Regions from separate parts of the Agromyces chromiiresistens genome, predicted to be linked through region 2. Evidence: predicted binding sites of a transcription regulator. Region 2 holds the regulator's gene; each other region holds the start of a gene.
What was found. The regulator LexA, encoded in region 2, represses DNA repair genes until DNA is damaged. The targets are predictions, from matches to a motif close to TCGAACANNTGTTCGA.

Region 1 (3,274 bases), on a different contig from region 2:
CGACTTCTCGCGGGGCACGTTCCGCGTGCGCGGCGACACGATCGAGATCATCCCCGTCTACGAAGAGCTGGCGATCCGCATCGAGATGTTCGGCGACGAGATCGAGGCGCTCTACAGCCTGCATCCGCTCACGGGGCAGATCGTCCGCCAGCTCGACGCGGTTCCCGTCTTCCCGGGATCGCACTACGTCGCATCGACCGACGTGATGCAGCGCGCCATCGGAACCATCCGCGACGAGCTCGACGAGCGCCTCGCCGAGCTCGAACGCGAGGGCAAGCTGCTCGAGGCGCAGCGGCTGCGCATGCGCACGACCTTCGACCTGGAGATGATGGAGCAGATCGGGTTCTGCTCGGGCATCGAGAACTACTCGCGGCACATCGACGGGCGCGCGCCCGGCGAAGCGCCGCACTGCCTGCTCGACTACTTCGCCGACGACTTCCTCGTCGTGATCGACGAGTCGCACGTGACGGTGCCGCAGATCGGTGCCATGTACGAGGGCGACTCGTCGCGCAAGCGCACCCTCGTCGAACACGGGTTCCGGCTGCCGAGCGCCCTCGACAACCGCCCCCTCAAGTGGGACGAGTTCAAGGCGCGCGTCGGCCAGACCGTGTACCTCTCCGCGACGCCGGGCCGATACGAGATGGGCATCGCCGACGGCGTCGTCGAGCAGATCATCCGGCCGACCGGCCTCGTCGATCCGCAGATCGTCGTGAAGCCGTCGAAGGGGCAGATCGACGACCTGCTCGAAGAGATCCGCAAGCGTGCCGAGCGCGACGAGCGAGTCCTCGTCACCACCCTCACGAAGAAGATGGCCGAAGAGCTCACCGACTTCCTCACCGAGGCCGGGGTCAGGGTGCGCTACCTGCACTCCGACGTCGACACGCTCCGGCGGGTCGAACTGCTCACCGAGCTTCGCGCAGGCGTCTACGACGTGCTCGTCGGCATCAACCTGCTGCGCGAGGGTCTCGACCTCCCCGAGGTGTCGCTCGTCGCGATCCTCGACGCCGACAAAGAGGGGTTCCTCCGGTCGTCGACCTCGCTCATCCAGACGATCGGGCGCGCCGCGCGCAACGTCTCGGGCGAGGTGCACATGTACGCCGACGTGCTCACCGACTCGATGAAGCAGGCGATCGACGAGACGACGCGTCGGCGCGACCGGCAGCTCGAGTACAACCGCGTCAACGGCATCGATCCCCAGCCACTGCGCAAGCGCATCGCCGACATCACCGAGGTGCTCGCGCGCGAAGAGGCCGACACCGCTGCGCTGCTCGCGGGCCGCGACGGCCGTAAGAAGTCGCCGGTGCCGAACCTCCGTACCGAAGGCATCGCCGCCGAGGGCGCGAACGACCTCGAAGAGCTCATCCGCGACCTCAACGACCAGATGCTCGAGGCGGCCGGCGAGCTCAAGTTCGAACTCGCCGCGCGACTGCGCGACGAGGTGTCCGAGCTCAAGCGCGAGCTCCGGCAGATGGAGAAGGCGGGGCACCTGGGCTGACGGGCACGGCGGGCGCGCTGCAGTCTCGACGGGGGCGCCCGCCGGTCCGATTCGAACATCTGTTCGCCGACAGCGCATCGGTCGAGGCATCCGTGTCGGTGGGTCTCTCTAGACTCGAAGGGTGCCAGTTTCACGTCTCGATGCCCATTCGCGCCTGAGTGTCCGCGGTGCCCGCGTGCACAACCTGCACAACGTCGACGTCGAGATCCCGCGCGACGCGATGGTCGTGTTCACAGGCCTCTCGGGTTCGGGCAAGTCGTCGCTCGCGTTCGACACGATCTTCGCCGAGGGGCAACGACGCTACGTCGAGTCGCTGTCGGCATACGCCCGGCAGTTCCTCGGGCAGGTCGACCGGCCCGACGTCGACTTCATCGAGGGCCTGAGCCCCGCCGTGTCGATCGACCAGAAGTCGACGAACCGCAACCCCCGCTCGACGGTCGGCACGATCACCGAGATCTACGACTACATGCGACTGCTGTGGGCGCGCATCGGCGTGCCGCACTGCCCGGTCTGCGGCGAGAAGATCCAGCGGCAGACGGTGCAGCAGATCGCCGACCGGCTGATGGAGCTCGAGGAGGGCACCCGGTTCCAGGTGCTGAGCCCCGTGGTGTCGAAGAAGAAGGGCGAGTTCGTCGACCTCTTCCGCGAACTGGCGGCGCAGGGCTATTCGCGTGCCGTCGTCGACGGCGAACTCATCCGCCTCGACGAGCCGCCGAAGCTCAAGAAGCAGATCAAGCACGACATCTCCGTCGTCGTCGACCGGCTCGTCGCCGGGCCCGACGTGCTGGGCCGGCTCACCGACTCGCTCGAGACGGCGCTCCGGCTCACCGACGGCCTGGTGCAGGTCAACTTCGTCGACGAGTCGGGTCCCGACGCCTGGCACACCTTCTCCGAGAAGCTCTCGTGCCCGAACCAGCACCCGATCCAGCTCACCGAGATCGAGCCGCGCACCTTCTCGTTCAACGCGCCGTTCGGCGCCTGTCCCGAGTGCTCCGGCCTCGGCACGCGCATGTCGGTCGACGAAGAGCTGCTGCTCGGCGACCCGGCCCTCTCGATCACCGACGGCGTCATCCTCCCGTGGACCTCGCAGGGCAAGAGCCTCTACAACTACTACGAGAAGCTGCTCGACGGGCTCGCCCGCGACCTCGGCTTCTCCCTCGACACGCCGTGGGCCGAGCTCCCCGACGAGGCACGGCAGGCGGTCCTGCGCGGGCAGAACTTCGAGGTCAAGGTGCGCTGGCGCAACCGGTACGGCCGTGAGATGAGCTACACCTCGGGCTTCGAGGGCGTCGTGCCGTACATCGAGCGGCAGTACCTCCAGGCCGAGACCGACGTGCAACGGGCGCGGTGGGCCGAGTACCTGCGCGAGGTGCCCTGCCCCGTGTGCGACGGCAAGCGGCTGAAGCCCGAGGTGCTGTCCGTGCTGATCCACGATCACAGCATCGCCGACGTCGGCCTGCTGAGCCTCACCGATGCGCGCGCATTCATGGACCGCCTCGAGCTCACCGATCGCGAGCAGGCCATCGGCGCCCAGGTGCTGCGCGAGATCAAGGTCCGCCTCGACTTCCTCATCCGGGTCGGCCTCAGCTACCTCGACCTCGCGCGCGCCGCCGGCACCCTCTCCGGCGGCGAGGCGCAGCGCATCCGCCTCGCCACGCAGATCGGCTCGGGCCTCACGGGCGTGCTGTACGTGCTCGACGAGCCGAGCATCGGCCTGCACCAGCGCGACAACCGGCGTCTCATCGACACCCTCGTCGCGTTGCGCGACCTGGGCAACAC
Region 2 (3,274 bases):
CCGTGTCGAGCGACAGCGGCGTGCCCGTGGGATTGTTCGGTGCGCAGAGGAAGACGAGGTCGGGGTCGTGCTCGCGAACGGCGGCGACCGCCGTCTCGGCACTGAGCTCGAAGTCGTCGTCGCGGTCGGCGGCGATCCAGCGGGTGCCCGTGCCCGAGGCGAGCAGCGCGTACATGGAGTACGTCGGCGCGAATCCGAGCACCGAGCGGCCGGGCCCACCGAACGCCTGCAGCACCTGCTGCAGCACCTCGTTCGAGCCGTTGGCGGCCCAGATCTGCTCGGGTGCGAGCCCGTGGCCGAGGTAGCCGGCGAGCGCCTCTCGCAGCTCGGTGAACTCGCGATCGGGGTATCGGTTCAACCGGAGGATCGCGGCGGCGACTCGGGCGACGATGTCGTGCGCCACGTCCTCGGGGATGGCATGCGTGTTCTCGTTGACGTTGAGGGCGACGGGCACCGCCTTCTGCGGCGCACCGTACGGGTCGCGACCACGGAGGTCGTCGCGGATGGGGAGGTCGTCGAGACTCGTCACCGAACCAGCCTAGCCACGCGACCCGTGACGCCCCCGGCGTGCGACCTCGTATGACCGCCTACTCCGAAGCGGGGACCGCGAGGCGCTGGCCCGGCTCGATCGTCGCACCGTCGAGCCCGTTGAGCCGGACGATCTCGGCGATCGTGTCGCGCGGGTCGGCCGACGGGTCGATCGCCTCGGCGATCTCCCAGAGCGAGCCCCCGGCACCCACCGTGACGTACTGCAGCGAATCGCCCCCGGCCAGGTCGGCGGCCGCACCGCCGGCGTTCAGCACGGCTGCGAGCGCCCAGAGGACGATCGGCAGTGCGGCGAGGGTCGTGAAGACAGCGCGCCCGCGACGGGTCAGCCGGAGGCGGGTGCGCGGTGCACCCTCCGCACCGCCGTCGACACGGCCTGCGCGGGGCACCGGAACACCGGAACGGTACTCGTTCGTCACGATCGCTGCGCTCATGTCACCCTCCTGCGTGGGATCGCATCCGGCCCTCGGCCGGGAGGGCCGGATGCGAATCTCTGTTCCGAATATATCTTCGAACATCTTCGACTGCAAGCATCGGACTGCGGGTTTCTCGGGGAGCGATCTCGCGACACACTCGAACGAATGTTTGCCGCTCCCGCCGCATGTGGATACAGTTTCGAATGTCTGGGAACAGTCGATCAGACACCACCGACATCCGATCGCGAAGGCGGTCGCAACGAGGGGCGGAACCGTGAAGAGCGACAACGACGTGCGCGAGACCGGCAGGGCACGCCGCCGCAAGAGCCTGAGCGCGAAGCAGATCGCGATCCTCGAGGTCGTGCAGCGTTCGGTGGCGACACGCGGCTACCCGCCGAGCATGCGCGAGATCGGTGACGCCGTCGGCCTCGCATCGCTGTCGAGCGTCACGCACCAGCTCAACCAGCTCGAACTCGCCGGCTACCTGCGGCGCGATCCGAACCGCCCCCGCGCGCTCGAGGTGCTCATCGAGCTGCCGGGCCTCGACGAGCGACCTCCGTCGGCGGGCGATCCCGCGCCGGTCGGCGACGCGGCGATGGTCCCCCTCGTCGGCCGCATCGCGGCCGGCGTGCCGATCACGGCCGAGCAGCAGATCGACGAGGTGTTCCCGCTCCCCCGCCAGCTCGTCGGCAAGGGCGAGCTCTTCATCCTCAAGGTCGTCGGCGACTCGATGATCGACGCGGCCATCTGCGACGGCGACTGGGTGGTCGTGCGCTCGCAGCGCACCGCCGAGAACGGCGAGATCGTGGCCGCCATGCTCGACGGCGAGGCGACCGTCAAGGTGTTCCGCCAGCGCGACGGCCACACCTGGCTGCTGCCGCGCAACACCGCGTTCGAGCCGATCCTCGGCGACCAGGCCGAGGTCCTCGGCAAGGTCGTCGCCGTGCTGCGCGCGGTCTGAGCCCGCGGCCGCGCCGGCGGCGCGCGGTCTGAGCCCGCGGCCGCGCCGGCGGCGCGCGATCGGCGAGGCCGGGGACGTCGGGTGACGTGCGTCCGGAGGACGCTATGCGCTCGTCGCGCCTGCGGCGATCGCGCCCGCAGGCTGCGCCACCGAACGGAGCCAGCCGATCACCGCGTCCATGAACCCAGCATGATCGTCGCGGAAGACCGTGTGACCCGTGCCCGGCACCGTCGCGACGGTCATGCCCCGTCGGCGCAGGTCGGACGCGACGCGCTCGGTGATGAGCAGGCTCTTCTCGGCGAGCAGCACGAGCGTCGGGGCGACGAGTCGGGCCGGCGGCACCAGCGGCCTGGTGTCGGCGAAGCCCAGCACGGTCCGCTTGTCCCAGTCGCGGAGGGTCGCCAGTTCGATGTCGACGTCGACCGCGCTCCACTTCGGGTTCATCCGCACGAGCGCCCCGCGCCGCGGCCTCGGGGCGATCGCGAAGAAGGCCTTGTACGCCAGGCCGCGCAGGCCCGTCGGAAAGGCGAACGCGGGATCGACGTAGATCGCCGCCCGCGGCGCGAGCCGGTCGGCGACGAGGCTCGCGACGAGGCCGCCGAGCGAGTGCCCGAGCACGACGTCGGGGGGCCCGTCGAGCATGGGCTCGACCGTCTCGACCACGTCGTCGGCCCATGCGGCGGGCGAGTACCGACGCGCCCGCGGGCTGCGCCCGTGTCCGGCGAGGTCCACCGCGAGCACCCGGAAGCCCTGCGCCTCGAGTTCGTGCGTGACGCGGTGCCATGCGCGCGAGTCCGACATGATGCCGTGGATGAGGATGGCCGTGCGGGCGCCCGCGCCCGTCTCGTGAACCGCGAGTCGCATGCGATGACGGTACGCCGCCCGCCTGTGCATCGCCCCGGCGAACGATGCGAAGGCGCCGAGCATCGGGCGGATGCCGCTCACGCGGCATCCGCCCGCCGCCTCATCCGGCGACCGGCGCCGCGAGCCCGCGTGCGAGTCCGGCCCGCACCGCACGGGTCGCCTCGACGAGGTTCGCGAGCGACGCCACCGTCTCGTCGTAGCCGCGCGTCTTGAGACCGCAGTCGGGATTCACCCAGAGCCGCCCGGCGGGGATCGCCGCCGCCGCGCGCTCGAGCAGTTCCTGCAGCTCGGCCGTCGACGGCACGCGGGGCGAGTGGATGTCGTACACCCCGGGCCCGATGCCGTGGTCGAAGCCGCTCGCCGAGAGGTCGTCGACGACCTCCATCCGGCTGCGCGCGGCCTCGATCGAGGTGACGTCGGCGTCGAGTCCCTTGATCGCGTCGATCACCACCCCGAACTCCGAGTAGCACAGGTGGGTGTGCACCTG
Region 3 (3,274 bases), on a different contig from region 2:
ACGTTCATCGTCGTCGCGATCGTCGACATGACCGCGATGGCGGGGTTCATCGGCGGCGGCGGGCTCGGCAACTTCGCGCTCGTCTACGGCTACCGCCAGTTCGAGCCGGCGATCACGTGGGCCGCGCTCCTGCTCATCGTGGTCTTCGTGCAGGCGCTGCAGTTCCTCGGCAACTGGCTCGCCCGCAAGGTGATGCGCCGGTAGCGGCTCGGACGGCGTCGAGTCGTTCGTTCGCAGCGGTCGCGGGCGGTCGTGGGCGCCGTTCGTCGGCGCTCGGCGGTGATCTGCGCTCTGCGGTCTTCACCCGGTGCGGTCTCTGGTGCGCTCTGCGGTCATCACCCGGTGTGATGATCGGCTCGTGGTGATCGGTTCAGTGTGATCTGTGGCGCGCCCTGCGGTGCTCAGCCCGGTGTGGTGATCGGCCCGGTGCAGTGATCGGCCCGGTGGCGTCGATGGGACTGGTCAGAACGGCGCGTTCGGTGGGTACTCATCGCCGTCCGGCTCGACGTTCGGCCGGCGCGATGCGTCGTCGGCAACCCGACCCGGCACGGTTGGCTCGCGGTGATCGCGGCAATCACGGTGATCGCGGTCATCGGCCGGCCGTGGTGTCGTCGGTATCGGTTCGGCCGGATGGGTCGCGTAGACCCGCCCCGAAGACGAGCGCCACTCGAGGATGCCGCCGCCACGGTGCACGACCGACCAGGCCGTCTCGTGTTTCAGGTGATGATGCCCGGCGCAGAGGTGCGCGAGGTTGTCGTGCGCGGTCGGATTGCCGTCGGCGTAGTCGCGGGTGTGATCGATCTCGCTGCGACCCGCCGGCCTGTTGCAGCCGGGGAAGCGGCAGGTGCCGTCTCGCACCCGCAGCCAGCGGCGCAGGTCGGCCGGCGGTCGGTAGCTCGCACGGTCGACATCGAGCACCGCGCCCGTCACGGGGTGCGTGAGCAACCGGGTGAACGAGGGAGCGGTCGCGGTGAGGCGTCGTGCGGTGTCGGCGTCGATCGGCCCGTAGCCGTCGAGGTGCCCCGGCGTCTCGTCGAGCCCCATGAGCGTGAAAACCGGAACGGTGACATGCACCGTCGCACGCGCCGACGCGATCGCCTCCGCTCCGCGGTCGCCAGCGGGGAGAAGGCCGAAACGGAGGAGGTCGCCGGCGAAGTCGGCGCGAAGTTGCTCGTGGTTGCGGTCTTCATCACCGCGGCCGGCGCCGCCAACCCGACCGCTCACGCCCCTGACGTCGGCGCCGGCGGCGGTGTGTGCGGCGTCGTCGAGCCGCACGAAGATGCTCAACGCATCGGCCGCCGGCAGGAGCACGTGCAGCCAGGCCATGCCGTCGGTGGCGGGCTCGAATTCGACTCGCCGGGTCTCGCGGGCGGCCCGATGCCGTTCTGACGTCGTCTCGGCGAGGAGCTCTTCACGAAGTCGGCGGGCTTTGCCCCGCAGTTTCGCCGCAGTGAGGTCGGCCCCGAGCGCGGCGAGGCGCTCGTCGAGCTCGGCACGCACGCGCGGCCGGTCGGCGAGATCGCAGCCGGCGCCGACGATGACCCGAGCGTGCTGCATCGTGAGTTCGCCGCGTCGCAGCGCCGACAGGGTGGCCGGCAGCTGGTTCGACAGCACCCACGCTTCGTCGATCTCGCGCTGCATCGTGCGCTCTGGGGTTCGCAGCGCGGCCGCGAGTTCGGCCACGACGCTGCGGCGCGCCATCTCGTCGCGACGCGCGGGCGACAGCGACGCCGACACGAATGCGCCGGCATGGCGCAGTGCGAAGGCGACGGTCATCGCGATCACGTCGATGTGCATGGCGCGATGCATCGCCTCGATGCGTTGCGCTCGCACGGCGGCGTCGACGAGGACGGCGAGGCCCTCTTGCGCACGAGCGAACGGGGACATCTCGGAGGGGGGTGGGAACGCTGCGGGTGACGGCGCGACGGGCACCGCGAGTCCTCCGGGAACGGAGGTGGTGTGCTCGTCGAAGGCCATGCCCCATCGTATCAAGATTCGAATGAATGTTCGAGTGTTTCGCCGAGTGAATGCGCGGCCGCGACGCGCTGCGAATGCGAACGTTCGGGCCCGGGACGCGGCCGGACGTCGGTGCGAGACGCCGGTCCGCCCAGGGCCCACCCGGCAGACGGCACCTCGAGCATGCGCCGAGGAGTCGGGCGCACGACCCATCCTCCACAGGCGCTGCTCCGCGGCATCCGTCACGAATCGGGCCGTCGCGGGCGGCACCACCCCGGCGCGCCCGCAGGATCGACGCATGACCGACCGAGACGCCGACACCGAACCGACGAGCCAGTGCAGCACCGACCCGCATCTGCCCGACGTACCCGTGATGACCGACGCTGCACTGCAGGACCGGGTCGAGGAGCTCATCCAGCGGGCGTTCCGCCGTCAATTGTGGACGCTCTTCTTCGATGACGAGGGCTACCAGTTGCTCATGATGCCGATGGCCGACTACCCCGGTGCCCCCGACGGGCCGACCCCCGAGGGCACCGCCGCGCAGCTGCTGGCGAACCGCGTGGCGTACGTCTGCGACTTCATCGGGGCGACGCGGGTCGCCTTCGCCTGGGAGCGCCGCGGTCCCGAGCGGAGCACTCCTGTCGACCGCGAATGGGCGTGCGGACTGGCAGCGGCCTGCCGGAACGAGCACGTCGAGGTGTGGTCGCAGTTCATCGTGCACGACGGCGGCGTCCGCTGGTTCGCGCGCGACGACGACGCCTGACCGGGTGCCTCCGGGCGAGGGCGCCGGCGGACTGCGCTCAGCCCGCGTCGAACCCGAGGCTGAGCTTGCGCAGGAGGCCCGCGAGCCGCTTCTGCTCGGCCGCGGGCAGTCGCGCCAGCAGCTCGGCCTCGGCGTCGACCAGCCGGGTGATCGCGGCGTCGACACGGGTGAGCCCCGCGGGGCTCATCTCGACGAGGATGCCGCGGCCGTCGTTGGGGTCGGTCTGGCGGGTGACCAGCCCGCGCTCGACGAGCCGGTCGATGCGGTTCGTCATCGTGCCGCTCGACACGAGCGTCTGCTGCAGCAACTGCTTGGGGGAGAGCCGGTACGGCGCCCCGGCACGGCGCAGCGCCGAGAGCACGTCGAACTCGCTGGCCTCGAGCTCGGACCGGGCGAACGCCTGGCGGCGGGCGCGATCGAGGTGCTTCGAGAGCCGCGCGACCCGCGAGAGCACCTGCAGCGGGGCGAAGTCGAGATCGGGGCGCTCCCGCTCCCAGTCGTCGACGATCCGGTCGACCTCGTCAGCATCTCTCACCTCGCCATTATCCCGCCGGT

Region 1: a site for LexA is predicted at 1,547-1,562, ahead of uvrA (excinuclease ABC subunit UvrA). Genes of this name have one in related genera too.
Region 3: a site for LexA is predicted at 1,996-2,011, ahead of PX701_RS04530 (HNH endonuclease signature motif containing protein). Genes of this name have one in related genera too.

The regions. Positions count from the first base shown of each region.
Region 1 covers NZ_JARFNL010000006.1:300,931-304,204, forward strand. Annotated here, with positions in the region: gene uvrB (excinuclease ABC subunit UvrB) at 1-1,495, shown strand, start outside; gene uvrA (excinuclease ABC subunit UvrA) at 1,617-3,274, shown strand, end outside.
Region 2 covers NZ_JARFNL010000004.1:1,709,650-1,712,923, reverse strand. Annotated here, with positions in the region: gene PX701_RS15135 (histidinol-phosphate transaminase) at 1-529, opposite strand, end outside; gene PX701_RS15130 (LysM peptidoglycan-binding domain-containing protein) at 588-980, opposite strand; gene lexA (transcriptional repressor LexA) at 1,237-1,923, shown strand; gene PX701_RS15120 (alpha/beta fold hydrolase) at 2,026-2,787, opposite strand; gene metE (5-methyltetrahydropteroyltriglutamate--homocysteine S-methyltransferase) at 2,888-3,274, opposite strand, start outside.
Region 3 covers NZ_JARFNL010000002.1:59,714-62,987, forward strand. Annotated here, with positions in the region: gene PX701_RS04525 (methionine ABC transporter permease) at 1-204, shown strand, start outside; gene PX701_RS04530 (HNH endonuclease signature motif containing protein) at 463-1,977, opposite strand; gene PX701_RS04535 (hypothetical protein) at 2,255-2,719, shown strand; gene PX701_RS04540 (MarR family winged helix-turn-helix transcriptional regulator) at 2,757-3,254, opposite strand.